Linked DNA regions of Rosistilla oblonga. The protein of the gene in region 2 interacts with the protein of the main gene of each other region in a pairwise test. Links are inferred from orthologs where the notes say so. Each region holds a gene or a part of one and is shown on either strand. Other genes may lie near its edges.

Region 1 (15,323 bases), 3.6 Mb from region 2 along the record:
GTTCGCTGAGGTCGACCGACGGTTCGGCAAACGCGTCGCCGTTGGATGTCGCAAGATTCATTTCACCGCTCCTGATTGAACTCTCGGGCCGTTGAGCATTTTCGCACTTCTTCGTGTCAACACGCTATCGCTTGCAAATTGACGAGGCGAATCAACATTGTTTTCGCCTCTGCGCCCGGCGACAAGGGCAGCAGCCGATGTGGGAGACCAATCTCAGCAACAGCTAGGTCGAACGAGGATTCAGTGGCGGCAGTGGCGGTTGCTGGTTTTGCGTCGCAGACGATGTGGCTGTCGCTTTGCGGAATGCTTGGGCAAGCGGCTGACCTTGCCATGCTGCCGACGCTTCGGCGCGCTGACCGTAGCGCGTGCGATGCAGTTCCGCCGCGGCAGCCAACAGTTCGGCTGAGGGTTGGTAACTTGCAGGCTGAGTATTTTGCCAATCGGTCCATGCCGCTTCGGCGGCCGCGGCATCGTTGCGATGACAGGCGCGGATCAGATGTCGGGCGGCGACTCGATCGGCGGGATTCAAACGCCGCCACATGTTCAACGTCCAAGATCGGATCCGATCGAATTGCCAGACCACGAGTCCCAACATCGCGATGCACAGAAACGCAATCAACGCGATTCGCCTCCGACTTGGTGGCGGAGGAGGCGGGGGAGCTGGCTTGGGTGCGGCAGCCACTTCGAACGTCATCGGGGGAAGCGTCTTGGTCCCAAACTCTTCCGATTTCGGATTCCACCAGATGTATTTGATTCCCGGGATCGTGAGCGTCCCCGCTCCTTTCAGCATGTAGGTGATCGTGTCACTGCGCGTGCCGCTAAACTCACCTCGCTGAGTCTTGTCGTCGACAATCGGTTTGCCGACGTAGACGCTGATTCCTTCGGGAGCCGTGGTGGATGGCGGAGCGAGCGCCATGCCCGATGTCTGTTGGGCACTCTGAGCGATCGTGCGACGGAAGACATCTCCCTGCTTCGCCGATCCCGGTTCGGGAGTCCACGTTTCGCTGATCTCTAGCTTCTCAGTCGTCACCAGAAAGACCGACTCCGGCAATCCCGGCGGCCGTTTGATCTGCAGATCGGTCGCCGGCACCTGTTCCACATGTGCCTGGTTAGGACCGGTGAAGCCGTCGCGGTGGGTGAAGCGGACTTCGAACGCGGGGACCGTGACTTTTCCGGCTGCCTGCGAGAACAACGCGAACTCGTGCGTTTGCATGAACCACGACGTGTCCCCCTTTTCCTCCGACGAGACGACCGGGCTGCCGACCTTCACCAACAGGGCTCGGGGAATCTCGGGGATCGAAAAACTAGCGGCTCCGACAAACGGACCGTTGCCGCGCAGCTGCACAAAAATCGGCAGCCGCTGTCCCATCCAAGCCTCTTTGTTCGGCACGTCGATCGAAACGGGATCGTCATCCGCCGCCGGCGCCGCGGCGGCAAAGGTCATCGCCCAGAGTGTGACCACGACCAGCCCAAACGTCATCCCACGCGGCACCCTCATTGCGTCTCTCCTGCGTCCTGCTCCGCTTGTTGGAACGCAAACTTCGACCTCAGGAAATCGGCCGGTTTGGTTTGCACTTGGCGCAACCAGACCGCTTGAACCGTGGCATCGGACGCGGCTTGGTCCCCCGCGATTTCAGTCTCCTGTCCCTGATCGTCCTTCTTTTTGTCGAAGACGATCTTGTCGGCTCCAACCTGCTGATCGCCCAGATCGCCCCCTTTCAACTCGAGCATCTTGGCCCGCGCGGCGGCGAGGTCGCGATTCTCCAGCGCCTGCTTCCAATCGGGGCGCTGATCGATCGCTTGTTCATAACTGGCGACCGCTTTGTCGTATTTACCCAACATCAACCAACAGTTCCCTTGGTTGAATTCGGCTTCCGGCGTCGCAAGACGAGCAAACGCTTGAGTCGCTTTTTCGAATTCCCCCGCGCGATACCAAGCGACTCCCTGCCGCATTGGATCGTTGTAAACGGCCGCTGCGTCGGCAAACTTTTCCGCTCGCATCAAGCGATCGCCATGTTGATCGCCGGTCATCCAAAGACCGATCCAGGAGATGGCGACCACGGCAGCTCCGGTTTTCCAAATCATCACGGGCTACTCCTTGGGCTGCGAAGATTTTTGGCGTCGAAACGAGACAGCGACAAACAAAGCCAACAGCGGCGTCAACCAATAACCAGCCTCCTGCCAGCGGTTGCTCTCGCCCGAGACGCCTGCGGCGGCGCGTCGTTGAGCGAAGCTGAGGATCTGTTGGATGTCGTCGTCTTCGATCGAAAGCGATTCGACCGAACCACCGATCGCCGCAGCGACGTCGCGAAGCGATTGCGTCTCCGCCGAATCGGGATCGGTCAATGCAAGGAACTCCGTTGGCGGTGATCCGACGGAACGATGGGCTTGGGCCACTTCCGACGGATCGATATCCGCGGTATCGGCGACGACCAACAGCGAGCCACCCGATCCCTGTTCTCGCAACAAGCCACCCGCAGCGGCGATCGCCAAGTCCAAACGATCGCCGGGAACCGGCATCACATCGGGGCTGATCTCCGCCGCCATCTCACCGATCACGGCGGTGTCTTGCGTCGGCGGAAGGACCAGGTGGGCCGAACCGGAATACGCGAGCAGTCCCAACGGATCTCCTTTGCGCGCCTTCGCCAGATCGTTGATCTTCAGTTGAGCACGCTCCATCCGCGACGGCGAAGGGGGAGACTGCAACATGCTCTCGCTCGCTTTCAAGACGATCATCAATGGCGGAGCGTCTTCGGCGAAGGGATTGGGTTCCAGTTTCCAAGTCGGCCCGGCGATCGCGATCGCGGCGACGATCCAAGCGGCCACCATCGCGTAACGCATGGGATCGCGCTTCGTATCGCGATCGTCAACCAACGCTTCCAATAGGTCGTGATCGATCTGTTGCCGCCAACCGCGCAGCGGATCGATCTGTCGCTGCCAATACCACCAGACCGCGATCGCGATTGGAATCAGCGCCAGGCCAAGTGGGCGGACGAAATGAAAGTTGTGCAAGAGTCCCATCATCCGTCGACCTCCAAACTGCCAGTGATCGGATTGACGTGGATCCTTGTCGTTTGGGCGGCCAGTTCCGGAGGAGTCCGGCGAGAGAGGGCGGCGGCAAATTTGCTGGCCATCGAAAGCAGCAGCGCCACCGCTAGCGGCACGTAGTAAATATCGGTGCGTGGGCGATGGCTGACCGTTTTGACTTTCCGAGTTTCGATTTTGTCCAATTCGTCGTAGATCCCCACCAAGCTCTTCCTATCGGCAGCAAAAAAGTAAGCCCCGCCGGTGGCCGATGCGACGTCGCGGAGCGCTTGTTCGTCCAACACATCCTCGCCGACCGTCGTCGGATCGCCGATCGCGACGGTATGGATGTGGATGTCGCGTTGCGCCGCGACGCGTGCCGCTTCGATCGGCGGAATCTTGCTCTTGGTGTCGTTGCCATCGGTCAGCGCGATGATCGTCTTCGCCTGAGCATCGCTCTCGTCAAACAAACCAACTCCTAAACCGATGGCGTCTCCCAACGCGGTCCGTGGCCCCGCCATGCCGACTTGGCATTCGTCCAACAAACGCCGCGACAACTCCAGGTCGGTCGAAAACGGAGCTTGCAGATAGGCCGCGTCGCCGAAGACGACTAACCCGACGCGATCTCCCTGACGCCGGTCGAGAAACTCTCCCAGCACCTCTTTGACCGCCGCCAGCCGATCGACTTTCTGACCGCTCTTATTCGTAAAGTCTTTTTGGTCCATCGATCCCGACAGATCGACCAACAGCAGAAGATCGCGCGTTGGTAGTTCCTTGGTAATTGGCGGCTCGATCCACTGTGGCCGCGCGGCGGCGGCGAGGACCAGCGTCCAGAGAATCGCTGGCAGAATCCAACGCGTCGGCGCTGCCGCAGCGATCACGGCAACGGGACTGCGGGCCATCGCTTCGGCCAAGCGATTGCCAAACGGAACGCGTACCGATACTTGTTGTGACTGGCGTGGCGGCAGCAACGCGCGCAACAACCACGGCAGGGGAAACAGCAGGAAAACCCAGAGGTAGTCGAAGGTCAGCATCCGTGGCGGTCCTCCGGCAATGGGTTCGTGGCGGCCGGAATCTCATGCGTTTGAATCCAGCCGCTGGCGTATTCCCGTAGCGAATTCAGTTCGTCGGTCGTTTCCGATTTGCGATAGATCGCCGATGCCAATTGCTCGCGGACCTGGGCCGGCATCGGCAGTGGAGCGGCTTCGGATAACCAAGCCGCCCAAAGATCGCCGACGAGATCGGCGATCTCGGCTCGCGGTTGGATCGCCAGCGCGGTTCGACGCAAGATCTCCGAGACCGAGGCCGCCGAATCGGCCGACTGCAGCTCTTGCAGTGCCGCCCGCCGATAGCGATTCGCTTGCCAATGACGCCACGAACGATAAGCGATCGCCAACACGCCTGCGGCGACAAGGATCATCACGGCGTACCAGCCCGGAGCCGGCGGCCACCAAGGGACCTCTGGCGGAACGACGATATCGTGCAAACGGTCTAGGCTAGTTGCGTCGTCCATCGTTACCGTGATTGATTGCCAAAGAGGGACCGGATCTGCGGAGCGACGGGCGAGGCGGTGGAGATCGGCAACACCGGGACTCGCAAGCCGTGAAAGATCTCTTTCCAATGATCCAGCAGCCGTTGAAACGAGGCTTGGAACTCGTCTCGAAAACCGGGGCTGTTCGAAATTTCCCAAACCCGACCGCGATCATGGGCCAGCATTCCTGGAGCCCCGTTGATCGAGATCCCCAGCGGATCGTAGACCGCCACGATTAAGACATCGTTGTGTGCCGCCAACCGGCTGGTCAGCTGTTGCGTCTGGTCGTCGGCACCGTCGAGATCGCTGATCACGACCACCAAATGATCGTGCTTCACAACCTGCAACGCATGTTCCAGAACGGCGTTCAGTTGGATCGGTTGCTCGCCGGCAGCGGTTTCGTTTTGCTTGGCGCTCGGATCCGCCAGCTGCTGATTCAATCGAACGACTTCGTGGAACAATTGCAGCACGCGGTTTTGGCTGCGATGCGGACGCACCTCGGCGATCTCGTGGTCGTTGAAGACCAGACCGCCGACGCGATCGCCACTGTCCAAGGCACGCCAAGATCCCAGCGCCGCGACCTCTGCCGCCGCGACCGACTTCATCGCCCGACGGCTGCCAAAAAACATCGGCGACCGTTGATCGACGACCATCAAAACGGGCCGCTCGCGTTCTTCAGAATAGACGCGGACGTGGGGCGATCGCAGCCGTGCTGTCGCTTTCCAGTCCATCAACCGGATGTCGTCCCCTTGGTGATAGTGACGCAGTTCTTCGAACATCAGCCCGCGCCCGCGCAGCCGCGACGCATGCCGACCGGCCAGCAGCGAACCGACCGGCTGGCGAGGCGTCAGCGAAAAGCCGCGCGCATCGGCTTTGAGCATCATCAAGTCTTCGAGCGTAATCGTCACCCGGGCTTTCATCGGCTGGCTCATACAGGGACGACGTTCTTTAACAGTTCTTCGATCACTTCGACCCGCGTAACACCCGCCGCTTCGGCTTCGTAGGTTAGGTGAATGCGATGCGCCAAGCAGGCGGCGGCGACGGCGCGGATGTTGTCGGGCGAGACGAAATCCTGCCCCTGCAACCAAGCGTGGGCTCGCGCTGCGGCGTCCAACGCCAGCGTCCCCCGCGGGCTCGCCCCCAAGCGAATCCATCGCGCCAGTTGATCGCCGTACTGTTTCGGATTCCGCGTCGCGAGGATCAGGTCGACGATATATTTCTCCGCCGGCTCGGCGACGTGCACCGCATAGACCTCTTTTCTGGCGGCGAAGATCACCTCTTGCGACAGCGGTGCGATCGGCTCGGCCGCTGCCCCCGACTTCTCGCCACGGACCAGACGCAGGATTGCGGTTTCGTTGTCGCCGACCGGGTAATCGACGCGAACGTACAACAGGAAGCGGTCCATCTGAGCTTCGGGCAACGGGTACGTTCCCTCTTGCTCGATCGGGTTTTGCGTCGCCAGGACGAGGAACAACTCGGGCAACGCGTGCGACTTGGCAGCGACCGTCACCTGGCGTTCTTCCATCGCTTCGAGCAGCGCCGATTGGACCTTTGCCGGAGCCCGGTTGATCTCATCGGCGAGGATCAGATTGCCGAAGATCGGCCCGGGTTGGAACTCAAACGATCCATCCTGCTCGCGGTAGATCTCCGATCCGGTGACGTCCGAAGGAAGCAGGTCGGGAGTGAATTGGACGCGGCCGAAATCGCTTTCGACAAGCTTCGACAACGTCTTGACAGACCGCGTTTTTGCCGTCCCGGGAAAACCTTCCATCAAAACATGCCCGTCGGCCAACAGCGCAATCAGGATCCGCTCCACCACCTCTTGCTGGCCGATCACCGCCGCATTCATGGCGGCGGAAATTTTCAGTATTGCCTCGCGCGGCTCCATCACTCACTCCATCCTTTTCCAGAGAATTCACCGCCAGCGCCCCGAAGAGACGTACTTCATTGGAGCGGCGTGTTGCGCCTCGACTTTTGGGGATTCGAGGTTGTCAGTTTAACGCCCCACCGTTCACTACGCTTCGTTTAACCGCGGTGGCAACGCCCCGCGCGTTTACGACATGCGTTTGTCGCGGTGGACGCGCGGCCTGCTGGGCACGCGGTTAAACGCAATACCGTTCAACGAAGCGTGTAGTGGACGAGGTTACGAGTCCTTTTGCATCAGACCAAATCGCTGGGACTCGTAACCTCGTCCGCGACATCCCGCCGCTAATTCTTTCGACGGTCCGAGGCTCCTTCGCTGAACCGTATTGAGTTTAACGTCCCACCGCTCGGTGGCTACAACGACAGAACAATTTATCGATATGGATCCGCAACCGGTGCCGAGTCGCACCCAATTTTGCAGCAACAACGACGTGCGTCAGACCTATCGCGCGTCGGATGTCGTCTCGATTTCGATCTTCTCTGGGACGTCGTCCATCCCCCAGTATCGATGTTCGATTCCCGTCTCATGCACCGTCACGATGCGAAAGCCCGACAGATCTTTCCCCAGCGGACGGCCGACGGGACCGGTGGTGATCATTTCCATCGATCCGGCGGTGCCGTAAGCGTTGCGGTGGTAGTGTCCGGCGAAGACCGCGCGGACATCTGCCTGCTTCAGTTGGGCCAGCAAAGGCGTTCGCCGCTGCAGCGGAATGTTGAAGTATTGATCGGGCTCATCCTCTTCCGCCAGAAACAGCGGGTGATGCTGAAACATCAGGATGTGTTTCGCCTTTGCCGCGTTTGCTTCTTGCAGTTGTTGTTGGAGCCACGTTTGCTGAGCGGCCAAGACCTCGGGAGCGTCTTTGGGATCTTTGAGGACGCTGGAGTTGAGGACGATGTTGCAGACGCCGCCGACCCAAAACGAAAAATAGTCGTCGCCGAAGTTTTCCTTGTAATGGGCGATCGACTGGGCAGTAGGTCGGTTGCCGACGTCGTGATTCCCACACACACAGACCAACGGGATCTCCGCATCGACTTCGGAAAAGTCGCGATGGTACTGGGCAACCTGTTCTCGATAACGCGGATGCTCTGGCGTCGCATTTGTGAGATCGCCACAGACGATCACAAACCGCGGCCGCAGGCGGTTGATATGCTCGACAGCCCGGCGCACCAGATCAACTTCTTGATCGAAGCCCTTGTTGCCGCTGAAGAAGCCGTACTGCGTATCGGCCATTTGCATAAAGAAGAACGGACGCTGCCACGTTTGTTCCTCCTCGCGATCGAAGGCTTTAAACGTTCGATCGGCCGCCTGTTGGAAGCGGGCATTGGTTTTGTCGGCAGGCTCTTCCGCAGTGCAGAAACCACTCGTGGCGATACAGACCAGGACCGAGAGTCTTAAAAAATATTGCATCGTGTTGGCGACCCTCGATGGCCGGGATGGGGTTGCGTGGACAGGAAACTTGCGGCAGTTAGGCGGCTTCGTCGCGGCCATCATCTACAGCCGAACAAATTAGTGTAGCGTTTCGAGTCCAAGCAGAAGAACTCTAACGCGTGAAAAGTTTTTGCCTATGCATCGGTTTCCGCGCCAGCCTGGATCATCTTCTGCAGCTGGTCGGTATCGATGATTGGGATCCCAAGCTTCTCCGCTTTTTCGCTCTTCGATCCGCTGGCGGTTCCGGCGACCAGGTAGTGAGTCTTCTTAGAGACGCTGCCGGAACACTTGCCGCCGAGTTCTTCGACGCGCTGTTCCCAGTGACGCTTCCCCTCGGGAAAGCCGCCGCTGAAGCAGAAGTTCTTGCCGGTCAGCAGCCCCGTTTTCGGCGACTGAGGTTCGACGTAATTCAGCAGGTCGTCGATCGCTGCGGCGTTGGTCGACAAGTAGCTGGAGACCGTCTCGGCTGTCTTTTCGCCGACGTCGCCAACTTCGATAAGTTGCTGGACCGTGGCGGCGCGGATCGCATCGAAGCTGCTGAAGTGATCTTCGAGCGCTTTGCCAGCCGACTTGCCCGCCGCTTCGATGCCAAACGCCGCAAACAGCTGCCACAACGGAACCTGTTTCTTCGATTGCCGAGCCGTCGCGATCGCGATCCCCAGCTCGTCGTTTTTCATCTTGTCGGGAGCAGGGATCATGTGGACCGCCGCCAGTGCCAACAGCGACTGACGTTCCGTCAGCCCACATTCCATCGCGTCTTCCAATTCCAAGCGATAGAAATCGGCGTGCGTCGCGACCTTGCCCCCTTCGACCATCGTCCGCACGCGGCTCTCCCCTAAGCCGACGACGCCAAAGGTGCTCAGATAATGACACAGCCCGTGGACGTTTTGCGCCGAGCAATCGGGGTTGGGGCAGACCAGTTCCAGCATCTCTTCGGTTCCCCCTTGCTGCAGCTGGGTCTTCGCTTTGCAAGCCGGACACTGTTCGGGAAACTGCGGCTCCCCTTGCCCCGCGATCACGCCGGTCACTTTGGGGATGATCTTCCCCGCTTTGCGAACGGCGATCGTCGACCCGATCGTGATCTGATTGCGGAGCATAAATCCGGCGTTGTGCAGTGTCGCACGGGTCACGTTGGTGCCGGCCAAACGGACCGGATCGAAGATCGCCACGGCGACGATCTTGCCGGTCCGACCGGTCTGCCACTGGATGTCGCGGATCACCGGCGTCGCTTCCTCCTCGCGAAACTTCCAGGCGATCTTCCCTTTCGGATTGCCAGTCCGCGGATCGCCGTGGCGTCCCAGTTGTTCCTGATCCTCGAGATTGTTGACTCCGATCACGACGCCGTCGACTTCGAAATCGAGAGTTGGCACGGCATCTTCCATCGCCTGCAGGTTCTCGAAGCGAAACGGTTGGGGCTCGATATAGTTGATCCCCAACGTTTCCTGACACCATCGAGCCCGCTCGATCTCGGTCTTATAAGGTGGATGGTCGAGCGCTTCGATCGTGTAAGCGATGAAGCTGATCCGCATCCGCGCGGTTTTTTCGGGGTTCTTGAATTGGCGAATCCCACCGGCGGTGTGGTTCCGCGGATTCGCTCGCAACTTCTCCCCTTCGTCGGCCAACTCGGACTGCACCTTTTCGAAGTCGGAGAGCTTGCAGATCAGTTCGCCCCGGATCGAGCAACTGATCTTCTTGGGAAGCCTATCCGGAACGCCGGCAACATAACGCACCTGCGCCGTGACATCTTCGCCGTTGATCCCGTCGCGCGGTCGCAGCCCGGCGCGGACCAGTTTTCCCTGTTCGTAATAAAGAGCGATCGCCACGCCATCGAGCTTGTAAGCCGCGTAGAACCGATCGGGACTGTAGACGACTGGCTGGCCGTCGTAGCTCATCCCGTCGACGGTGATCAGATCGTCGGGCAACGTGTCGGCAAACAGTTCGCCGGCGGGAGCTTCCGCGACGGCTGCGTCGTCGGCGCCGCGGAGCCATTTGAACAGCATCTGCTGCTGCACGGCAAGATCTTCGTGGCTCGCCTTTTCGATCGACGTCAGCGGCGGATCGTGGACGACCTTCGCAACCGCACTCTCCAACTGCGACGCGGTCGCTGTCTCGAAAAGCGTCGACTGAGGATTCAGCGTCTGCAGTTCGCGACGCAGCGCATCGTATTCGCCATCGCTGACCAACACGCCGGTGTCGGGATGCGTACACGCGATCCCTTGTTCGTACTGCGTGTCCAGATGGGCGATGATCCGTTCCAGCGTTTGCACGCGATCGGATTGCTTTGTCGCTTTCGCCACAGCGGTGTTCCTCGTCCTTGAAGCCTTAGGGAATGTCGTTCTGATCGATCAGACGACGATGGTTTTACCCGGCACCGCGACGGGATACGAGCCGTCGTCGGCAGGCAGGACCGGCGGAACATCGTCCCACGATCGCAAGGAATCGAAATCGGCCAAGGCGATGTCGCTGTGAATCGCATCGTCCCAGCGGACAACTTTACCGCCGTAGGTGGCCATTCGCCCCATGATCGCGGTCATCGTGCTGTGCGCACCATAATCGGCTTCGTTCGGCGATTCGCCGCGTCGCAGCGCGGCGAACAGATCGTGATGCTGTTGCTGCCAGCCCTTCCCCTGTTCGACCGCCGCATCGCTCTTCCAGATCAGATTGTCTTGGTGATCGTAGATTTCGGCTTTGTTGACAATCGCATAACCGCGGGTGCCGTGAACGTATTCGCCGACGCTGTTCCAACAGCCTTTCATGTGCCGGCATTGGCTGATCAGTTTCGCCCCACCGTCGTAGGTGTATTCGACAAAGTGGTGGTCGAAGATCTGACCGGTATCCTCGCCGGTCCGAACTTGGCGGCCTCCTTGGCCTTGAGCTTCCACGGGGAAACCGTCCATCACCCAGTTGATCACGTCGAGATTATGGACGTGCTGTTCGGTGATGTGATCGCCGCAGAGCCAGTTGAAGTAGTACCAGTTGCGACACTGGTACTGCAGTTCGGTATCGTTTTGCTGCCGCGGCCGGACCCAAATTCCCGATCCGTTCCAGTAGGCGCGGGACATGATCACGTCGCCGATCATGCCGCCGTGCAGTTGAGCGACGCACTGGCGATAGCGGGCTTCGTGGTGGCGTTGTAGGCCGACGCTGACCGCCAGACCGTTATGTTTTGCAATTGCGTTGGCCGCCAGCACGCGTCGCACGCCCGGAGCATCGGTGGCGACCGGCTTCTCCATGAAGACATGTTTGCCGGCGTCAACAGCCGCTTCGAAATGCAAGGGCCGGAAACCGGGAGGGGTCGCCAGGATCACGACGTCGACATCGGCTTGCAGCACTTTTTGATAGGCGTCGAAGCCGACGAACCGCGTGTCACGGGTGACATCGACGCGGTCGGGATGCTTGCTCTTGATCGTCCGAAACGCTGTCTGCATGCGGTCTTCGAACAGATCTCCCATCGCCGTCAAACGAACTTCGCCATCGACGGTGCTCAATGCCTGAGTCACCGCGCCGGTTCCCCGTCCGCCACATCCGATCAACCCGACGCGGATCGTGTCGCTGCCGAAGCTGTGGGCCGCGCGAGCCACGCTCAGCCCGCCCGCAACCGCACCGCCAGCCAGTAACAGGCTGGAGCTTTGCATGAACTTCCGTCGCGATGAATCCGAACGCGTGGCGTCGGTGGAGACTGTTTTCTTTGTGCGATCGGGTTTCGACATCGGCGTTATCGATTACCAGCTGGAGAGAGGCGAGCGGAGTCTTGGGAGGGCTTCATGCCCGAGTCAATCTTAGCGGCCAGCCATCGTTTTTTCAATCAACTGGTTCAACCGTGGGGCAACATGTTAAGATGTCGGCGTGTTCCCTGGCCGGCTCGGATTCCGCCTGACATCACCGCTTTTTCGCACCCTCGACTGTTAAATATGAAGACATTGCTTGACGAACAACAGTTGGAGCGCGGTGTCAGCGAATTGGCTCAACGGATCAACGATCACTACGGCTCGCGGCCGCTGACGGTTGTCGCGGTGATGACGGGCAGTTTGATTCTGCTAGCCGATCTGATTCGCCGGTTGAACATGCCCATCCGGGTGGGTGTTGTTCAGGCCAGCAGTTACCGCGGCGGCACCCGCAGCGGCGAACTGTTGGTCAACGCGGCGATGTTGATCAACATCCGCGACCGCGAGGTGCTGTTGATCGACGACATCTTCGACACCGGCCGGACGCTGGAACGATTATTGGAAGACATGCGACAGATGGGTGCCCAGGACGTCAAAAGTGCGGTGCTGCTGCAGAAGAATCGCCAGCACGACGTGCAGGTCCGCCCCGATTTTGTCGCCTTTGAAATCCCCGACGAATTTGTCGTCGGTTACGGATTGGATTACGAGGACATGTATCGCAACCTGCCTTATCTGGGCGTGTTGGAACAAGCCGATCTCGACCGCCACCACGCGTTGCACGGACCGGCCATCGATCGATGAAACGATTCCAAGTGCTGATCGTCACTCGACGCTACTGGCCGCATTGCGATGATGCCAGCAGTCGCTTGACCGCGCTTGTCAGCGGCCTTCGCCGCCAAGGATGTTACCCAACCGTCTTAACGCCACGCTACCAAGCGACTTGGCCGGCGGAATTCCAACATCGCGAGATACCGGTGCTGCGTCCGCTGGCTGCACCGCGAGGCGAATGGTCGATGGCTCGTTATGTGCGGAACTTGGGGAAGTGGTTGCGAGAGCAATTGCCGCGGTTCGATCTCGTCTACTGCGACATGATGCGGGAAGAGGCGGCTGCGGTCGTCGAGACCGCCCGACAAGTCGGCGTGCCAAGCGTCGTCCGATGTGGCACGATGATGGGAACGCGCGATATCGTCTGGCAAGCGTCTCTGCGTGCGCGGCGGAACACCTTTGTCCGCAGCTTTGCCGCCGACGCCGTGATCGCTCCCCGCGCGTCGTGCCAGCAAGCGTTATTGGTCGCCGGCGCTAAAGCGGCAACGATCGTGCGGATCGCCGACGGCATTGGCGATCCGATCCGTCGCACTCCCGAATCGTGTAAAGCAGCGCGTCTGACGCTCGGCAATATGAATCACGACCTGATGGTGCCGGTCGATGGCAAAGTCATTCTGTGCATGAATCGGCTGTCGCCCGAAGGAGGCGTTTTGACCTTGGCGTCGGCCCTTTGGCCGCTGTTGGAGGCTCAGCCCGACCTGCGGTTGTGGATGATCGGCGACGGACCGTGGCGTCAGAAAATTTTTAACGACTTAAAACATAACGGCGTCGGCCGAGCGGCGTTTCTGCCGGGCAACTTTGATCATGTGGAAGAACTAATGCAAGCTGCGGATATGTTTGTGCTGCCATCGGCGGCTAGCGGAGCGGAGTCGTTTTGGCCGGCGGCGATCGCCGCGGCGCTCCCCACCGCGGTGGTCGATTGCGCCGACACGCGCGCCTTTGCGATGGCAGCGTTTTCTGAACTACACAGCTTTCCGGCCGATTCGACCGACAAGATGCGGGAAGCGGTCCAAAACGTCTTGGACGATCTACCGATGGCGGCCGCGGGAGCCCAGCGGATGCGCAGCCAGTTGTCGGCGGCGGCGTCGTTCTCCGATACGATCCGCCGACATGTCCAGTTATTTGAACGCTTGGCGGGCAATTCATCCGCCAAAAATGTGAGTGGAGCAACGGGATGACCCAACGGATTTGCCATATCATCCCGACCTTGGTTCGCGGCGGTGCCGAGAAACAACTGGCTCTTCTGGCCAGCGGTTTGCCGCGTGACCGCTTCGACGTGCACGTCGTCGTGTTAACTCACGACGGTCCGTTGCGAGCGACCTTGGAAGCGGCGGGAATCGAAGTCACTGTGGTCGGCAAGCGATTCAAAGCCGATCCGTCGGCCTACTTTCGCTTGAAGCGAACGCTCAAAAAACTCTCCCCTGATCTCGTCCACACCTGGCTGTTCGCGGCGAACTCCTACGGACGCGCGGCCGCTCGCAGTCTGGGCGTCCGGCGGATCGTTGCCGGTGAACGCTGCGTCGATCAATGGAAGACCACGCGTCATTTTGTGATCGACCGCGCGTTGGCGAAACGGACCGACGCGATCGTCACCAACAGCAGTGGAGTCCGCGATTTTTATGCGGCTCACGGAATCGATCCCGATCTATTTCGAGTGATCCCCAACGGGATTCCGCCTCGCACAGCGAGCACGATCACGCGGGAAGAGGCTTGCCGGCGACTGGGCATCGATCCCAGCCGCCGCCTGATCGTTGCCGTCGGCCGACTGTGGCCTCAGAAACGACTTCGCGATCTGATCTGGGCAGCTCAGCTGATGGAATCGGCTCGCAACGATTCGACCTTTGTCATCATCGGCGATGGGCCTCAGATGGGCGAACTGCAGCGGTTCCGCGATTCGGTTACGACAGGCCAAGCTGTTACGTTTGCGGGGGCACGCGACGACGTCGCCGAACTGCTTCCGCACTTCGATCTGTTCTGGATCGGCAGCGGTTACGAAGGGCAGAGCAACGCCTTGATCGAAGCGATGCAGGCCGGACTGCCGGTCGTGGCGTCGGACATTCCAGGCAATCGCGATCTGATCGAAAACGGCGTCACGGGGATGCTCGCTCCGGTCGGCGAATCGGCCGAGTTTGCCAAAAACGCCTACCAGTTATTGTTCACCGACACCGAGCGTGCGGCCCGACTGGGTCAGGCCGGGCAGGAACGAATCGCTAGCGACTTCACCGTCGCCCAGATGATCGACCGGCACGTCAATCTGTACAGCGAACTGCTGGATCAATAATCGGTCGGTCCGCTGAACTCGGCGTACTGGTCGAATTCGCTGTGCCGTTCGGGAGCCTTGTTGTGGAAGCGAGTGAACGCTCCTTCCCAGGTCAGTTCGACATCGCCGACAGGTCCGTTACGCTGCTTGGCGATGATGATTTCCGCCTGGCCCGCGTATTGTTCCTTGTCTTCGCCGCGATGGTAATACTCTTCGCGATGCACAAACATCACGATATCCGCATCCTGCTCGATCGCCCCCGATTCCCGCAGATGGCTCAGCTTTGGCCGGTGATCTTTGCCCTCTTCCGACTGCCGGTTCAACTGGGACAGGCACAACACGGGGACTTCCAATTCACGAGCCATACCTTTCAGACGCCGCGCGATTTTCGCAACCTGCTCCTGCCGCGGATCGCGCGAGTTGTCGGGCTCGATCAACTGCAGGTAATCGATCACGATCAATCCCAACGCGCCGTCGCGACGTTTAATACGCCGCCCCGCCGCGGCGATTTCGCTGACCGTTCGGCTAGGCGAATCGTCGACGAATAGTGGCGCGGAGTGGATCTCGTTCGCCTTCTCCACCAAGCGTTCGCGCTCCTCGCTGCTGATCGTACCGTTTCGCAGCTTGTGACCGCTGACGCGGGAGATCGAACACAACATACGATCC
Region 2 (15,731 bases):
TCCCCAACGCTCGCGTCCTCACTTGAGTCAGCCGGAATGGGATTATTGGTATTTGGGAAAACGTGCGTCGGAAGACTTGCAGGGGACCAGCGGTACAACTGTGGTTCGCGAGGGACAGGTCCGCGACGGTGGATCGTATGAACGACGATTCAGCAACATCGTGGTTTGGAATACCGTGATGCCGACCTACGAATACAGCCTCCAACGATGGAACGAGTTCCTGTCAGGCTAAAGATCATGAAGATGCTTCAACGTACAGGAACGCTCCGAACACAGATCTACACCAGCTGTTGTGTGCTGGTGGCGCTTTGTGTTTTAAACATGGGAATCGGTTGGTGGGGGCAATATCGACTGCTTCAGAACTTTGATTCGTACGAGCAGACAGAGCGTACAGCCGCTGCCGTGCTAAAGATCGATCGCAACGTCCAGGAGCTCAAATCTCGCTCGGAAAACTATCTGCACACCGGATCGGAATCTCAGCACCAGACCGCGGTCCAATTTCAGCTGGATCTGCTCCATCAGATCGACTCGGTGATGCAAGAAGCAAACAGTGAAGACCTGCGGACGATTCTTGCCGAGATGCGGACGCATGTTCAAACGCTGCAAGAGCAGTTGCGGTTGGCAGCGGAGGAACGCGATCTGCGCAAGAGCTTGGTTCAGGAGCAGTTGCCGTTGATCGGAGACCAGGTCCAAGCGGCGGTGCGACGTTTCCAGGCGACACTCGGCGAGAACGCTGCGGATGCGTCTCACGATCAATTGCTCAACGCGATCCAAGCGTTTTCGTTTGCGCGGATGAACCTGTTGCAATACTTTAACAACCCGCGATCCGAAGACTTCGACCGGATGGTGCAGAGTCTTAAGGAAGCCGAGCATTTGACGGCGAGCATCGTGAGCTCTTCCACCTCGCCTGAATTCACCCTAGCGCAAGCCGATTTGCTAGCGAAGCTTGCTCAGTTCCGCCAAATCGGATCGCACGCCGTCCACGCGACCCGCAGCTATCTGTACTACTCAAATGTTGTGATGGCCGGTGAGATCTCCGAATTCGTCTATTACTCCAATCGCCTGAAGTCTTTTGTTGTCGACCAGCAAAAACTCAACCGCCAATCGCGACGTGCCTCCGCGCAGCAAACGCGGAACCTGGGATTTGCCGCTTCCTCGATAGCGATTTTGTTGGCGATTTGCCTAGCCGCTCGTTTGTCATATTCGATTGTTTCGCCGATCGCACAGATTACCGAAACCTTCCGGCAACTCTCCGGCGGAGCAACGATCGATGCGATCCCGGCGACGCATCGCCACGACGAGATTGGGCGGATGGCTCAAGCGGCAACGATCTTCAATGAGAAGAACCGCGAGACGCGCAGACTGCTGCAACACTCGCGCGAACTGTCGGCTGAACTGGCGATTAAAGCCCAAGCGTTGGAGGAATCGAACCAGGAGTTGGATAACTTTGCCTACGTTGCGTCGCATGATCTGAAGTCGCCGTTGCGAGGGCTCAACGCGCTGGCAACTTGGGTCCAGGAAGATTGCGACAGTTTATTGCCCGCCGGCTCGCGGAAGCACTTGCAACAGATGCAAGATCGCGTCGCAAGAATGGAAGCATTGCTGGACGATCTACTGGAATACTCGCGAGCGGGAAGATCGGAGGTGTCGATCGAAAATGTGAACGTCGGCGAACTTTTGGACTCGGTGCTGCAGATCGTCGACAATCCGGGCGAAGTACAAATTCGGGTGCAGGGCAACCTGCCTGAACTCCCCACCTACCGCGCTCCACTGCAGCAGATATTCCTCAACCTGATCACAAATGCTGTGAAATACAACGACAAAGGGACCGAAGGCGTCGTTGAAATCGAATGCCACGAAATCGATCAGGCGTATCGGTTTACGATTTCAGACAATGGAATCGGTATCGATCCGAAGTTTCACGAGCGGATATTCCGCATGTATCAGCGAGTTGCTGTGAAAAAAGCGGACGGCAGCGGGATGGGGCTGGCGATTGTCAAGAAGCAAGTCGAGACGTATGGTGGAGAGGTCAGTGTTTTTTCCTGTGCCGGTCAAGGCGCCAAGTTTACGTTCACTTGGCCCAAGGGACTCAGTTGTCCCACCGCGGTTCAACCCCGTTCGCCACAACTGACCGCGTAGGCGAGTTTGAGATCCACTCATAGAGAGAATTGCAAATGTTCTTGTTAGTCGAAGACGACGAAGTGGATGTGGAGCGGTTCCGCCGCGCGATGAATTCCCATCGGATCACCGCAGAATTGCTGGTCGCCAACGACGGTGCAGAAGCGATTGAGCTTCTGCACAATCAAGCCGCTGGAACGCAAAAGCTGATCGTCTTTCTGGATTTGAACATGCCAGGCGTCAACGGCTTCGAGTTCTTGCAGATGCTCCGAGCCGATGCGGGGCTTCGCCGCACGCTTGTCTTTATCTTGACTTCGTCCAACCACCAACGGGACAAACAGCAAGCCTACGACAAGAACGTCGCCGGCTACTTCGTCAAATCGAATCTCGACGCACTGATGAACACCGTCAAGAGCTACTCCGACAGCGTCGAATATCCGCCCCCCGCCTACGCCTCGTAATCCAACCGCCTAGCCGCGTGCACCTCCTCGATCGCAGTCTGTCCTCACCCGCGGCAGCGGCAAGGACGGCAGTGAATCGCCCCAGCAAAGTCCGCTCACCACAAGAGAGCGCAGCATGCTTTACTCTCGTGGCAACAGCAGCGGTTTCTGGTTTACCGCCGATGTTTATGTATCAAACCCAAACAGCCGCGCGGCGTTTCCTCCAAAGACCTTGCTCCGGTCCTCATCGCTGAACGCTGGAAGCATCTGGGCGATCTGTTGCCGGTACTGCCGGTAGGACGCGTCCGTTGTCTTGGCGTTAAAGCCTCCTCCATAGATCAATCGCTCGGCGCCCCACAATTCGGCTAACCGACGCACGACCGGCTTAACATCCCGATGCGGATATTTATTCTGGTCTGGGATCGCCGCCAACTTCATCACCGTGTTCGGCAACTCCGACCAACGCAGCACCACCGCGTGTTCCTCTAGCGTTCCCTGCATCGGTCGGCCCAGATGGTCGATGATGACTTGAGTCTCTCTGTAGCGACGGATGTAGGGATCCAGCCGTTCTGCATAACGGGGTTCTAGATGGATCTGCATCGCGACACCCGCATCTGTGGCGATCGACCACAACCGATCGAGCTCCGGAGTGCCCCACGGAGGCAAACGGCCTGGCGCGTATGCATGCAGACGCGTCGCAACGATATGATCCTCGTGCTGCCTCAAAAATTGCGGCAAGCGTTGCAGCGAATTCGGCTGGTCTGCGAAGAAGAGGCAGGTCCCCTTCAAACGTCCTTTGCCGACTTCGATACAGTGTTCCAGGTAGCAGTGGTCATCCTGGTAGGGTTCGGGGTGAACGACAATCGCGCGATCCACCCCCGCTCCGTCCATACGCTCGAGCAGGAACTCGGGCGTTGCGGCTTGCCCAGGCCGATATGGCGCATTTTGGTGGTATGGAAAACGAGCATCATCCGGTCCCGCAAAACAGTGGAGATGGGCATCGACCACCATCGACGCATCGCTGGCAGCGTGCGTTACCGGCAACGACGACGAAACAGCAAGCCCGGCGGCGATGACGCCCATTGCCTCTCGACGATTTGGCAGGCGTCGTTTTTCATAACCCGAACGATCGATCATTTGATGAGACTCACAAGTTGCAGTAGGAAACTTCGTGCGGCGGGGATGGCTTCTTATCAGCGTCTAGTTTAGTCGATACCGACGCAAAACAAATATCCAGGCAGCGAAGCCTCTCCGTCGCACGCCCCCCACCCTCGGCTACTGTCGACTTTCAGGTCAGCTGCCAGGACTTTGACGAGCATCCAAATTACTGGTGCACCGTCTGGCGTCCAGTCTGCCTGAACACTGCTGCTGTGGCCGATGATGCACCCTTCACCCTCCGCCAAACGAAGCTTGAAGGGGAGGGTCGAACGAGCGAAGCGAAGTTCGGGGAGGCAAGTCCGCGCATCGACCCCGCCTGATCCTACGGCCGGCCCTCCTCAGAAAATTTGCTAAACGCTCTTTTTCTGGCTCTCCGTGCTTCGCAGTGCGGGTATCGTGTGGGACGTGGCAGCAAGGAGAGTGGGCGGTTTTAGGCGAGCAGTTGGTAGGGGATTTTGCGCTGCACCGATTGCGAGAGTCGCTGTGGGTCGGTCAGGACGATCTTGCGGCGGCCGACGTTGATGAAACCCTCAGCGCGGAGCTGCCCCAGCAGGATCGTGACGGTTTCTCGCGTGCTGCCTAACAGGTTGGCGATCTCTTGATGAGCTAAGCTGATCCGCAGCCGAATCCCGTCGTCGGCGACCGATCCAAACTGTTCAGCCAGGTCCAACAGCAGATGGATCAACCTGTCGCGGTTGGAAACAAACAACAGGTTCTTCAACCGGCGTTCGATTCGACTGCGCCGCAGACCGACCATCTTGGTGATCGCCAATGCGACGCCGCCGTGCTGTGACATCAACTGCTGCAACGCATCGGCAGGGATCATCACAACCGTCGTCGGCTCGACAGCTTCGACGTATTCCTCCCGCGCCACATCGGCAAACAACGCCAACTCGCCAAACATCTCCCCCGGCTCGACAAACGCCAGGATCGATTGCTTGCCATCTGGCGTATGATTGCAGACTTTGACCAACCCCTTGGTCAACAGGAACACGCTGTCCGCCTTCTCGCTGGGAAGGTAGACCGGGCTGCGGGCCCGAAAAGAACGGGAGCGACAGCGGGTTTCGAGCCGCTCGATCTGTTCGGGCAGAAGCCGAGCGAAGAGGTCACAGTTTTGCAGGTGCCATAATTTTTCAGGCATGGCCGTGTCCTTTCGTTGATCACCACACGATTAAACCGGAGATGGCTTGCGGTCGTCCGCAGGACTTCTCTAGATAGACGCGTGAACACCTGTCTGCTCACACACAAAAGCCGAAACTTCGCCGACTAATTCAGCGGCGCGTTGGCTGGGACTGCATATTTGGCGGGGTTCGCGAGGAACATCTGCCGCTGCTCATCGCTCGGGAACAGGTACCGCAGGCCCTGGTGAACCGTCGCAATCTCCGGCTTCCCCGGCACATCCTGCTGCATCTCGACGCGGCAGACCGAACAGAGGCCTTTCATCGCGAGGTCGACGTTGGCGTATTTCGCAGGGTCGGCACGGAACACTTCCTTCTGTTCTTCGCCGGGAAACAGGTACAAACGACCGCCGTAGAGAGCCGCGTGCTGGACCTTGCCAGGCATCCGCTGGGACATGTTGACCGAGCAAACGGTGCAGTCGCCGCCCAACGCGGGGACGTACTTCGCCGGGTCAGCCAGAAAAACCTGCTTCTGCTCTTCGCCGGGGAACAGATAGACCTTCCCGTCATAGGTGACTTGGTGCTGCGTCGTTCCACGAACCCACTTTTTCATGTCGATCACGCAAACCGGGCAATAACCGTCCATCGCGATCTTCGCCTGTGCCGCTCGACTCTGGCTGCCACCAGCTGCCGGCTGCGGCGCGCGGTTCTGACTGCCACCGCTCGCAGGCGGCTGGGCTGGACGAGGAGCTCGCGTGCCCGATTGGGCATCGACTTGAGAGGTGATTACCAGGCACATCGAAAGGGTTACAGCGGCCGAGAGCGAGCGAAGACCAAAGCGTTGATTCAGCATCGAAAAATGCATCCTTTGAGACGAAGGGAAGTTTCCAAAACAGGGGCGTTGATAGCCGAGAGGACGAGGCCAGCCAGAGATCCTTACAGACGAGGGCAAAGATTTTTTTGAGGCCGGCCAGCCGCGACTATCACCGCCCGAGCGGACTTCAATCGGGAACGCGGGCGAAAGAAACACTTCACCCTCTCACAGCGATTGCCGCGGAGAAGCGTGGGGACTGACAGCGCATTCGCCAAGATCGTCGACGCGCGATATAGAAATGCAAATCGAAACAGCTCAGTCGTTGCGGGCTTCGATCGCTTGCTTGATCCGCTGGCGAGCCCCTGCGGAGAGCTTCGCTTTTGCGACGCTGCGATCGCTGTCGAGCTCTTCCACGTGTTGCTGCGTGCGAAGATGCAGCGTATCGACATCGCGACGAAACGCAGCGCACAGCCGACAGAGCCGCAGGTGCATCCAAAGCTCGACCCGCTGACGTAGCGTCAGCTTGGTTTCGAGCGATTCGGAGACGAGCTTGGAGATTTCTTTGCAGCTGAGCATCATCGCGTGTCCAGTTGGTCCCTGTCTTGGTTCCAGCGAGCTTTCATGCACTGCGCCAGGCGAACACGCGCCCGATGGAGCAAGACCCAGAGGTTCGACGGAGTGATCGCAAGTTCCTTACAAATTTCTTCGGTTCCCAGGTCTTCCATCTCCCGCAACGTAAACGCATCGGCTTGATTCGCAGGCAATCGGTGCAGGCACTGCCGTAGAATCGGCCAGAATTCCTCCCGCTCCAACGAATCGAGTGGTTGCATGAGGGTCGATCGCACGCTTTTCTTCCAGTTGCCGGCGCGGTCGAACATCTGATCCATTGGATTGCCACCGTCATCATCGATCAAGTTCTCGGTTCGCTGGCGAACGCGAATCAGATCGATGACCTTGCGTTTCAGGATGCCGGTCAGCCAACCTCGCTCGGATCCTTTGCCCGAGAACTGATGCACATGTTGCAAACCAGCCAAAAACGTCTGCTGCACCACCTCTTCAGCCGCTTCGGCGTTCCGCAGCCGCGAGACCGCGTATCGGAAAAGGAAATCACCATGTTCGTCGACCCAGCTGGCTGGTTCCAGCAGCCCAGGGCCTTCAGGTTCAGCAGGATTATCCATCTGTCTCCAGCCGTAAAAAGAAGATTGCCAACTCGCGTGCGCCTATTGAACGCGATCGCCCGCCGCGACGGTGTGATGTAGCTCACGGTTCGCCATAAGGGTAGCCAAAACAGCGGCGGCCTGGCTGCTGGGGCTGCGTGGCTATCCGCATTGTACATGCTCCGGTAAAATTGTGCCCCGACGCGAAAAACACTACATACCCTTAAAAAACTCTTCCTCAGCAGATCCGATGCCACGATACAACCCTGCCCAGATCGAGCCGAAATGGCAAGCGTATTGGGAGCAGAACAAAACCTTCGCCGCCCCCGAGATGCCGGGCGACAAGAAGCTGTACGCCCTGGACATGTTCCCCTATCCCAGCGGCGATGGGTTGCATGTCGGTCACCCCGAAGGCTACACGGCGACCGATATCGTGTCCCGTTTCAACCGCATGCGCGGCGTCTCGGTCCTGCACCCGATGGGCTTCGACGCCTTTGGCCTGCCCGCCGAAGAGCACGCGATCAAAACCAACACGCCGCCGCGAGCGTCGACCGAAAAGAATATCGCCACTTTCCGCCGACAACTGAAGTCGCTCGGCTTCAGTTACGATTGGGACCGCGAGATCGCGACCACCGACGTCGATTACTTCCACTGGACCCAGTGGATCTTCTTGGTGTTGTTCGACACGTGGTTCGATGCCGATCAACAGAAGGGGCGTCCGATTGCGGAACTGCCGATCCCGGCAGAGGTCACCGCCGCGGGAGCCGACGCGGTCCGCAGCTATCAAGACGATCATCGCTTGGCCTTCCAGAGCGATGCGTTGGTGAACTGGTGCCCGGCGCTGGGGACAGTGTTGGCGAACGAAGAGGTTGTCGATGGTAAGAGCGAACGGGGCAGCCATCCGGTCGAACGCCGTCCGCTGCGACAGTGGATGTTGCGGATCACCGCTTACGGCGACCGCTTGCAGAACGACTTGGAATCGGTCGATTGGCCCGAGAGCATCAAGACGATGCAGCGCGATTGGATCGGCCGCAGCACGGGGGCGGAAGTCGATTTCTTTGTCGGCGAGGTCGATGACTTCCAGACTTGGAAAAGTGCCCGCAGCGAGTTTCCTGCAAAGCCAACCGACGACAGCTTGCGGATCTACACGACCCGCCCCGACACGCTTTACGGCGCGTCGTACATGGTGATCGCTCCGGAACATCCGTTTGTCGATCGCCTGACGACGGACGACCAAAAAGCGGAGGTCGAAGCCTACTGCCAAGCGGCGGCGAACAAGAGCGACCGCGAGCGTCAGGAGGACAAAGAGAAGTCGGGCGTCTTCACCGGCTCCTACGCGATCAACCCCGTCAACGGACAACCGACGCCGATCTGGATCAGCGATTACGTGCTGATTCACTACGGCACCGGTGCGATCATGGCGGTCCCGGCGCACGACCAGCGGGACTTTGAATTCGCCAAGAAGTTCGACTTGCCGATCACGCCGGTCGTCGATCCGGGCGAGGTGCATGAAGAGCGCGATCAGGTGCTGGCGGGCGAAGCCTGTTTCGCCGGACACGGCAACGCGATCAACAGCGGCCCGTACAACGGAGTCCCCACGGCCGACTTCAAGCAGAAGATCTCCGAGGCGCTGGAAGCGGAAGGGACTGGGCACGAAGCTGTCAATTACAAGCTCCGCGATTGGTTGTTCAGCCGTCAGCGATTCTGGGGCGAACCGTTCCCGATCCTGCACGAACTGGACGACGCTGGCAATCCGACGGGCAACATCCGCGCTGTCGATGTCGCCGACCTGCCGATCGATCTGCCGCATCTGGAAGATTACAAACCGCACGGAAAACCGGAACCGCCGCTGGGCAAATCGCCCGACGAGTGGCTGTATGTCGAGATCGACGGCAAGCGATACAAACGCGAAACGAACACGATGCCTCAGTGGGCTGGTTCGTGTTGGTACTACCTGCGGTTCATCGACCCCAAGAACGGCGACGCCTTTATCGATCCTGAAAAGGAAAAGGCTTGGATGCCGGTCGATCTGTACATCGGCGGTGCCGAACACGCGGTGCTGCATCTGCTGTACTCTCGCTTCTGGCACAAAGTCCTCTACGATCGCGGGCACGTCAGTTGTCCCGAGCCCTTTGGCCGCTTGGTCAACCAAGGGATGATCCTTGGCCAACCGCAGTACCACGTCAGCGAAGCAGCAGCCGAAGCGGCGGAAGCCAAACTGACATCGCTGGGCGTGACGCCGGTTCGCGTCGAGAATAACGACAAGGTTTCGTACATCCTGCAGCAGACCGCTGGTGGCGCCGACTTGTCGGACGACATGACCGAAAAGCGTCAGGGGCAAACCTATCTAGCCGGAACCGATATCGAACTGACGCCCAAGGCGGACAAGATGTCCAAGAGCCGCGGGAACGTGGTCAACCCAGACGACATCATCAAAGTCCATGGTGCCGACACGCTGCGGATGTACGAGATGTTCATGGGCCCGTTGGAAGCGACCAAGCCGTGGAACATGGCGGGCGTCGGCGGGATCCGCAAATTCCTGGATCGCGTGTGGCGAATGATCGCCGACGAAGATGCTGAAACGCCGACGTTGGCTGCGGAGGTGCAAGACGTCGCGCCGACCGAAGAGCAGAACCGTGTGCTGCATCAGACGATCAAAGCGGTTACGCACGACACCGACACGCTGGGCTTTAACACAGCGATCGCGCGGATGATGGAGTTCGTCAACTTCTTCAGCAAGCAGAAGGTCCGCCCTCGCGCGGCGATGGAAAGCTTTGTCCTGATGCTGGCTCCGTACGCTCCGCATGTCAGCGAAGAGTTGTGGGGACTGCTGGGGCATGACGGCACGCTGACTTACGCCACTTGGCCCGAGCACGACGAAGCGGCATTGGTCGAATCATCGATCGAATTGCCGGTTCAGATCCAGGGCAAGGTCCGCGCCAAGATCCAAGTCGCCGCCGACCTCTCGCAAGACGAAGTCCTCGCGATCGCATTGGCCGACGAAAAAGTGGTCGCCGCGATCGGCGACAAGCAGGTCGTCAAGAAGATCGTCGTCCCCGGACGCCTGGTCAACTTGGTCGTGAAGTAGTCCCGCCGTATCACCGTCGCACGAGGTTGCCCCATGTGCAAGCGAGTCACCGCCGTCCCCTTTGGGTTCGCAGTGGTCCTGTTTTTTTCATCGCTTGCAGTGGGGCAACAGGATGCCGATCCGTACAGGCACTACGTCCAGCATTCACGCGATTTCCAACGCGTGCATCAAGACCGCCAATGGGCACTGCAGGCGTTTCCTAGCTGGACCTACATGCCGTGGACCTACCGGTGGACGATCGGGTTTGACGACGCTGCGGGGCGTTGGAGCCAAGAGCATGGTTACAACGGCGGCTTTGTCGATCGCGACGACATCGGCACCGCCGGATCGCCGCGCGGGCGGCTGCAGTGGCTGGAGAAATTTCGCCTCCCCTTCTATATGGATCACGCTGCTGGCAAGGGATTGCTACATCTGTTTGATGGCGGCGAAGTAAAGCCCCATCTCGATGCGTTGCATTCGACCGGCATCCGAACGGTGCCGATGAACCAGCAGACGCTAACGCAACTGCGGGATCGAATGCGGAAACATATCACGGCGGTCCGAGATTCGCCGCAGCGCGTCGCGTATGCACTGGATGATGAAGCCTCCTGGGGGCATTTTGTCCATCCGACGATGTGGCAGATCACCGATGATCCGGCGGCCTACCAGGATTGGTTGACGGAGATCTACGGCGAGGCGAACGCGCCCAAGCGAACCGAATGGATCAGCTACGACACGCTCCTCCCGCATCTCCGCGAAACGACCATCGCCGAGTTCGACGCCAGTCCGCTGATGGACCAATGGACGTTCAACGACTCGTGGTGGAGCAACCAGATCGGCGAACTGGTTCAATACTCCAACACGCTGGATCCCGCCACGCCGTGCGGTCTCGTGGGCGGCCAGATGCCGAGCCCTTTTGGCGGATACGACTATGCCAAACTGATGCGGAAGGTGCAGTTCATCGAAAGCTACAACCTCGGCTCATCGCAGGCGATCATCCGCTCGCTTAATCCCGAGAACGGGCTGCCGGCAGTCACCACCCACTTTCATCGCTCGGTCGACGATACGATCTGGCAGACTTGGTATTACCTGGCGCACGGCAACCGCGGCTTCATCGGCTGGGTCGACGGATGGTTCGATGGCGAGACACCAAAACCGTGGCATCGCGAGGTAGCTCCGTCGTACCGCGAGGCGGGCGATACGATCGGGCCTCTGCTGGTCGGCAGCCGCTGGCAACACGATCGCGTGGCGATCTATTACAGCCATGCGTCGATTCAACTCGGATGGATCCTCGACGCGGAAGCCCATGGGAAAACCTGGCGAAATCGCAACAACGACCATCGACTCAGCAGCGCTGCCAACGTCCGCAAAGCTTGGGAGAACATGCTTCGCGATTCCGGTTTGCAATACGATTTCATCAGTTATGTCGATGCGATCCAGCAGGGGATTCCCGACGAGTACGACGTTCTGATCCTGCCCGCTTGCTTGGCGTTATCCGATGCGGAAGCCGACGCGATTCGCGCGTTTTGCAAACGAGGCGGAACGGTCATCGCCGACTACCTGCCGGGCATGTGGGACCAACATGGCACCGGACGCCCCGAGGGCGGAGCGTTGGACGACATGTTCGGTATCGAGCAACCCAGTTCGCTTGCGGCCAAGTCGATCTTTGGAGAATCGCTGTGGGTGGAAGTCGATCAGGACGCGAACTACTCCTACAAAACCGCGACCGACTTCTTGACCAACAAGAACACTTGCCTGGTCGACGAAAGCGGTTTCCATCTCGCCATCCGCGACTTCCCCACCGGGCAGACGGCACGCTTTGGAGAGGGACAAGCGTGGCTGATGAATCTATCGCCCCAGTGGTACAACGCCTATCGCGAGCAAGGAATGCAAACCGCGGCTAAGCGTGATCGGTTCATACAGCCGATCTTCGACGCGGGTGTGCGACCGTGGGTTCGGATCGCCGATGAAAGCGAGCAGACGTTTGGATACGAGATCACCTACTGGCGGATGCCCACCGACGAGGGCCAGCCGCCGCGAACGCTGCTGTTCGTATGCTTCAATCCCGACGTCAGCGGGAACTCACAAGGCGGCGGCAACTCGGTCGGACTCAAATCATCGGAGCTAGAAATCACGCTTCAGTTCGCCACACCCGTCACCCAAGTCCGCAACGAACGGACGGGAACGATGCTCCAGAACGGACGCCAAGTAACGGTTCCCTGGAAACAGAACGAAGCGGTAGTGCTGTCGCTGCAAACCGAAGCAGAGTAGCACCTACAAACACCAGCACGAAGCGCAAGCAAGTGAAATTCGATCACTCAAAAATACCAGCACGAAGCGCAAGCGAGTGATCAGAATCCACGGCTTGCGCCGTGTGTTCGCTCGCATGCGTCATGTATCCACTCGCTTGCGCTTCGTGCTGGTATTTAGGTGCTACACGGACCTCCATAGAGTGCTCGCCTGTGGCCAACTGCCCGCCGGGAGTCGTGGAGTGGTCGCAGCGAGCGGGAGTTCACGGGGATGCGTTGCGTGAAGCAATGGTCCTGCTGACTCGCGACGGCTTATTGAACCGGCGTTCTACGGGCGGTTTTTTTGTGCCGCACCCGGAAGAATTCGACTTCCGCGCGCTCCGGGATGCTCGCCTCGCAACCACAAAAGATGTATTCAATCTCTCAGAACGCGTGGAGCTTGTGGACCGTGGACTTGAGCAGGCTGCGATGCGAGTGTCTACACGGTTGGATGTTTTTCGTTCCAACGCTTCATCGCTGGCGTGATCGTTCTCATAAAGACCCAAGCACCACGCGTTTTGGAAAGGCAGCGGATGAGTGTTTCGGGACGTATCTCCCCCGAATCGATCCGGTGCAGAAATTCTGGTTCCCGGATCGGGCCGACTCGTTTCGAACCCAACCAGCCACGCTTCATGTAATACCAGTTCACTGACATACTCGGCGTCCCTTCGTTTATCGAGAATTACGATACCGAAGCCCCGCGGCTACTGCTCGACCGGTTATAGCCAGTTTGGATGGGGCATTGAAAAACTATCCCGATGATTGCCGATATTACCCAGGCACTTGCGGACAAGTGCATTGCGTGGCGGTGTTCAAATCCTCCCCAGCCGATATCTCAACTGGGCGCTAAGCTGCGTTGCAAATACCAGCACGAAGCGCAAGCGAGTGAATTCTCGTGATTTTCGCATGCGGGCGCGACGCTGTCGCGAGTGGAATTCGAATCACTCGCTTGCGCTTCGTGCTGGTATGCGTTGATCGCGCTTCGCTTTGGTGCCTACGCTTTTTGGGAGACTTCGCAGGCGGTGGAGCACGCTGTGGGACTGCTCGACTCGTGGCACATCGGCGTTGCCGACGCGGTGTCGACGGCTAGCTGCCGTTCGAAGAAGCAAACGAGCTTGTCGAAGTGGGTCTGCTGGTACTGCGTCGGATCCTCTTGGCCGACGAAATCGATCGCGCGGATCAGCTTCCGTTTGCCGCAATGTTCGTTCAGCCGCCAGTCGTTTTCGAGCGATTCGCTGATGTGATGCTCGGCGATCAATGCGTTGCCGCGCATGTGGCGGATCCGCGGATGTAGGTAGGCGTCGTTGTAAGCCTTCTCCGGATGCGGCTCGCGTTCGAGGCTGAAGACGTTCCCTTCAAAGTCGCCGTATTCCATCGTGATGATGTAATAGTCTTGCTGTTGGCCAAATTCGCTGTCCAAGATGTAATCGACAGCCAGCCCCTCGTGATACCGCGACTCGCCCGTCTCGCGGTCGACCACCATACAATCGCCCAAGAAGCCCGGTTGGTGCATCAGCCCGGCGTCGCTGCTGACGCGGTCGATGATCTTGTCGGCGAGCGGTTCGGCAGCCAACGGCAAGCGGTGCGACGGATAGGGCGTCGATTCGTGTCGCTGTGCGATGATGTTGTACAGCGATTTAATGTTGAACCGAAAACCGTGCAGCACGTTCGACATCGTCTTCTTCAGATCGCGGATCTGCATGATCGTGCCGGCGTAATACAGGTTGGGAATGTTTGTCGATTCCCAGCCGCTTGTCATCGCGGGCAAGCGGTCTTCGCAAGCCATATCGGGGCGGCAGTTCTCGCCAAAGAACTTCGGGTCCCAGCGGAATCCGGTGCAGCAGATCACGCGATCGTAAGCCATTTCCGCTCGCTGTCCTTCGGCGTGCGTAAACGTGATATTGACGCGGTATTCCCCGTCGACCTTTTCGATCTTGTCGATGTTGGCGTCGAGGACGGAGTTCTGTCCCTTCAGAATGTAGGTGTCCAGGAACTCATTGTTAACAGCTCGCAGGTGGCCGAAGAAGTGCGACTGCCAAGCCATCTTGATCGCCCCAGGGCTGGCCAGGTGCGTGACGCGGGTGGCGTTGAGCAGATGGTTCGCCGTCTCAAACGCCGAGTTCCCCTTGCCGATGATCAACAGCCGCTGGTCGGCGTAATCCTTGGGATCGATCGACATGTCGAAGTAGTTTTCGGTCAGTTCGATGCCCGGGATTTCGGGAACGTACGGCTTGGAAACTCCCGTCGCGACGGTGAACGTTCGCGAACGGTAGAGGTTGCCGTCGGCATCGCGAACGATAAACCTGCCCGACCCGTCCTCGGCACGGCTGACATCGCTGATCCAGGTGTTGTATTGGATCTTCAGATCGAAGCGGGCTGCGTAATCGCGCAGGTATTGCGCGTACAGTTGTGCGTTGGGATAATAGGCGTCGGTATAGTTCTGGAAGTTAAAACCATCGTCATCGCACAACAGCGAATTCCAGTCGTATCGCAACTGGGCCCGTCGCTCGGTATAGCCGTTGTAGACCTTATTGATCGAGATCAGTTTACCGTGTCGCGGGAACCGTTCGTAAAACGCTCCGGCGCGATCGTTTGCTTCGAGAACCAGATAATCGCGTTGCTCGCGGTCCATGAAATAGGCAAGCTGCAGCCCTGCAGGGCCGGCGCCGAGGATCAAGTGGTCGATGTCGCGAATGGTTTCTGTCGTGGTCATGTTTCGGGCTCGTTCGCTATTGGGAATCGCTCAAGTTGTCGTTGCGGTCGCGACCTGCGTCGTCGTCACCGCTGGCATCCAAGCTGCCCAGTCGTCGTTGCACCTCCTCGTCCGAGAGGCTCTCCAGTTCTTCAAGCATGCGGATTTCATCGATATCGGCCTGCTGCAGCTGATCCTGCACGATCGATTCGGCGATCGCTGCAATCGTTGGCGAATCGTACAGCAGCCGCAGCGGAATCTTCGCTTCGAATTGGTCGCGGAGCCGCGATAACAGCTGTGCCGCTTGCAATGAGTTGCCGCCGAGCTCGAAGAAACTTACGTCGCGGCCGATCGGTCCGGTCTGCAAAACTTCCTGCCAGAGATTGGCAACCGCATGTTCCAGCGGCGTCTGCGGCAGCGCAATCGCTGCGACCGCCACAGGCTCCGTGTTCGGAAGCGGCAACGCTTTGTAGTCGGTCTTGCCGGCGGGAGTTTGCGGGATCGCTGGCAGCCGACAAATCGTCGACGGCAGCATGTATTGCGGCAGTCGACCGCCGATCGATTGGCGAATCGCATCGACATCGACGTCGGTTTGGCAGAAGGCGACGATCTGCTGTTGAGCTGCTTCGCCGCGAACGACGACCGCCGCGCGATGAACTCCCGCGACCGATTCGATCGCCGATTCGATCTCATCCAGCTCGATCCGGAAGCCGCGGAGTTTGATCTGTCGGTCGTTGCGAGCCAAGAAGTGCAGCTGGCCTCGGCTGTCGATTCGCACTTGGTCGCCGGTCCGGTAGACGCGCGGCGAGGGCTGGTCGGTTGTGGATGAGTCGTCGGCGGAGAAGGACGTCGGCGGCAGCGTGACAAAACGCTGGCGCG

What was found.
Region 1: the proteins of leuS (region 2) and ligA interact in binary tests that used the Escherichia coli proteins (3 or more experiments, as listed by UniProt). The link is inferred for Rosistilla oblonga from one-to-one orthologs.

What each region holds. Positions count from the first base shown.
Region 1 is NZ_CP036292.1:3,441,138-3,456,460, reverse strand. What follows is about bases 7,624-10,578. They hold ligA (NAD-dependent DNA ligase LigA), read right to left. Parts: upstream 10,205-10,578; coding sequence 8,042-10,204; downstream 7,624-8,041. Other genes in these bases: CA51_RS12260 (Gfo/Idh/MocA family protein), read right to left, coding at 10,253-10,578; CA51_RS12270 (metallophosphoesterase), read right to left, coding at 7,624-7,886. Outside these bases: ergothioneine biosynthesis protein EgtB, read right to left, coding at 1-61; CA51_RS12305 (BatD family protein), read right to left, coding at 224-1,498; CA51_RS12300 (tetratricopeptide repeat protein), read right to left, coding at 1,495-2,085; CA51_RS12295 (vWA domain-containing protein), read right to left, coding at 2,092-3,024; CA51_RS12290 (vWA domain-containing protein), read right to left, coding at 3,021-4,058; CA51_RS12285 (DUF4381 domain-containing protein), read right to left, coding at 4,052-4,537; CA51_RS12280 (DUF58 domain-containing protein), read right to left, coding at 4,540-5,475; CA51_RS12275 (AAA family ATPase), read right to left, coding at 5,484-6,443; more of CA51_RS12270, read right to left, coding at 6,921-7,623; more of CA51_RS12260, read right to left, coding at 10,579-11,617; hpt (hypoxanthine phosphoribosyltransferase), read left to right, coding at 11,819-12,373; CA51_RS12250 (glycosyltransferase family 4 protein), read left to right, coding at 12,370-13,575; CA51_RS12245 (glycosyltransferase), read left to right, coding at 13,572-14,678; dnaB (replicative DNA helicase), read right to left, coding at 14,672-15,323. UniProt on the Escherichia coli protein: DNA ligase that catalyzes the formation of phosphodiester linkages between 5'-phosphoryl and 3'-hydroxyl groups in double-stranded DNA using NAD as a coenzyme and as the energy source for the reaction.
Region 2 is NZ_CP036292.1:7,033,024-7,048,754, forward strand. What follows is about bases 6,731-10,093. They hold leuS (leucine--tRNA ligase), read left to right. Parts: upstream 6,731-7,055; coding sequence 7,056-9,893; downstream 9,894-10,093. Other genes in these bases: CA51_RS24865 (sigma-70 family RNA polymerase sigma factor), read right to left, coding at 6,731-6,826; CA51_RS24875 (beta-galactosidase trimerization domain-containing protein), read left to right, coding at 9,927-10,093. Outside these bases: CA51_RS24830 (ABC transporter substrate-binding protein), read left to right, coding at 1-232; CA51_RS24835 (sensor histidine kinase), read left to right, coding at 244-2,139; CA51_RS24840 (response regulator), read left to right, coding at 2,175-2,579; CA51_RS24845 (amidohydrolase family protein), read right to left, coding at 2,745-3,695; CA51_RS24850 (Crp/Fnr family transcriptional regulator), read right to left, coding at 4,147-4,857; CA51_RS24855 (eL24 family ribosomal protein), read right to left, coding at 4,983-5,687; CA51_RS24860 (anti-sigma factor family protein), read right to left, coding at 5,964-6,227; more of CA51_RS24865, read right to left, coding at 6,224-6,730; more of CA51_RS24875, read left to right, coding at 10,094-12,143; CA51_RS24880 (DUF4339 domain-containing protein), read right to left, coding at 12,600-12,815; CA51_RS24885 (NAD(P)-binding domain-containing protein), read right to left, coding at 13,155-14,873; CA51_RS24890 (non-ribosomal peptide synthetase), read right to left, coding at 14,890-15,731.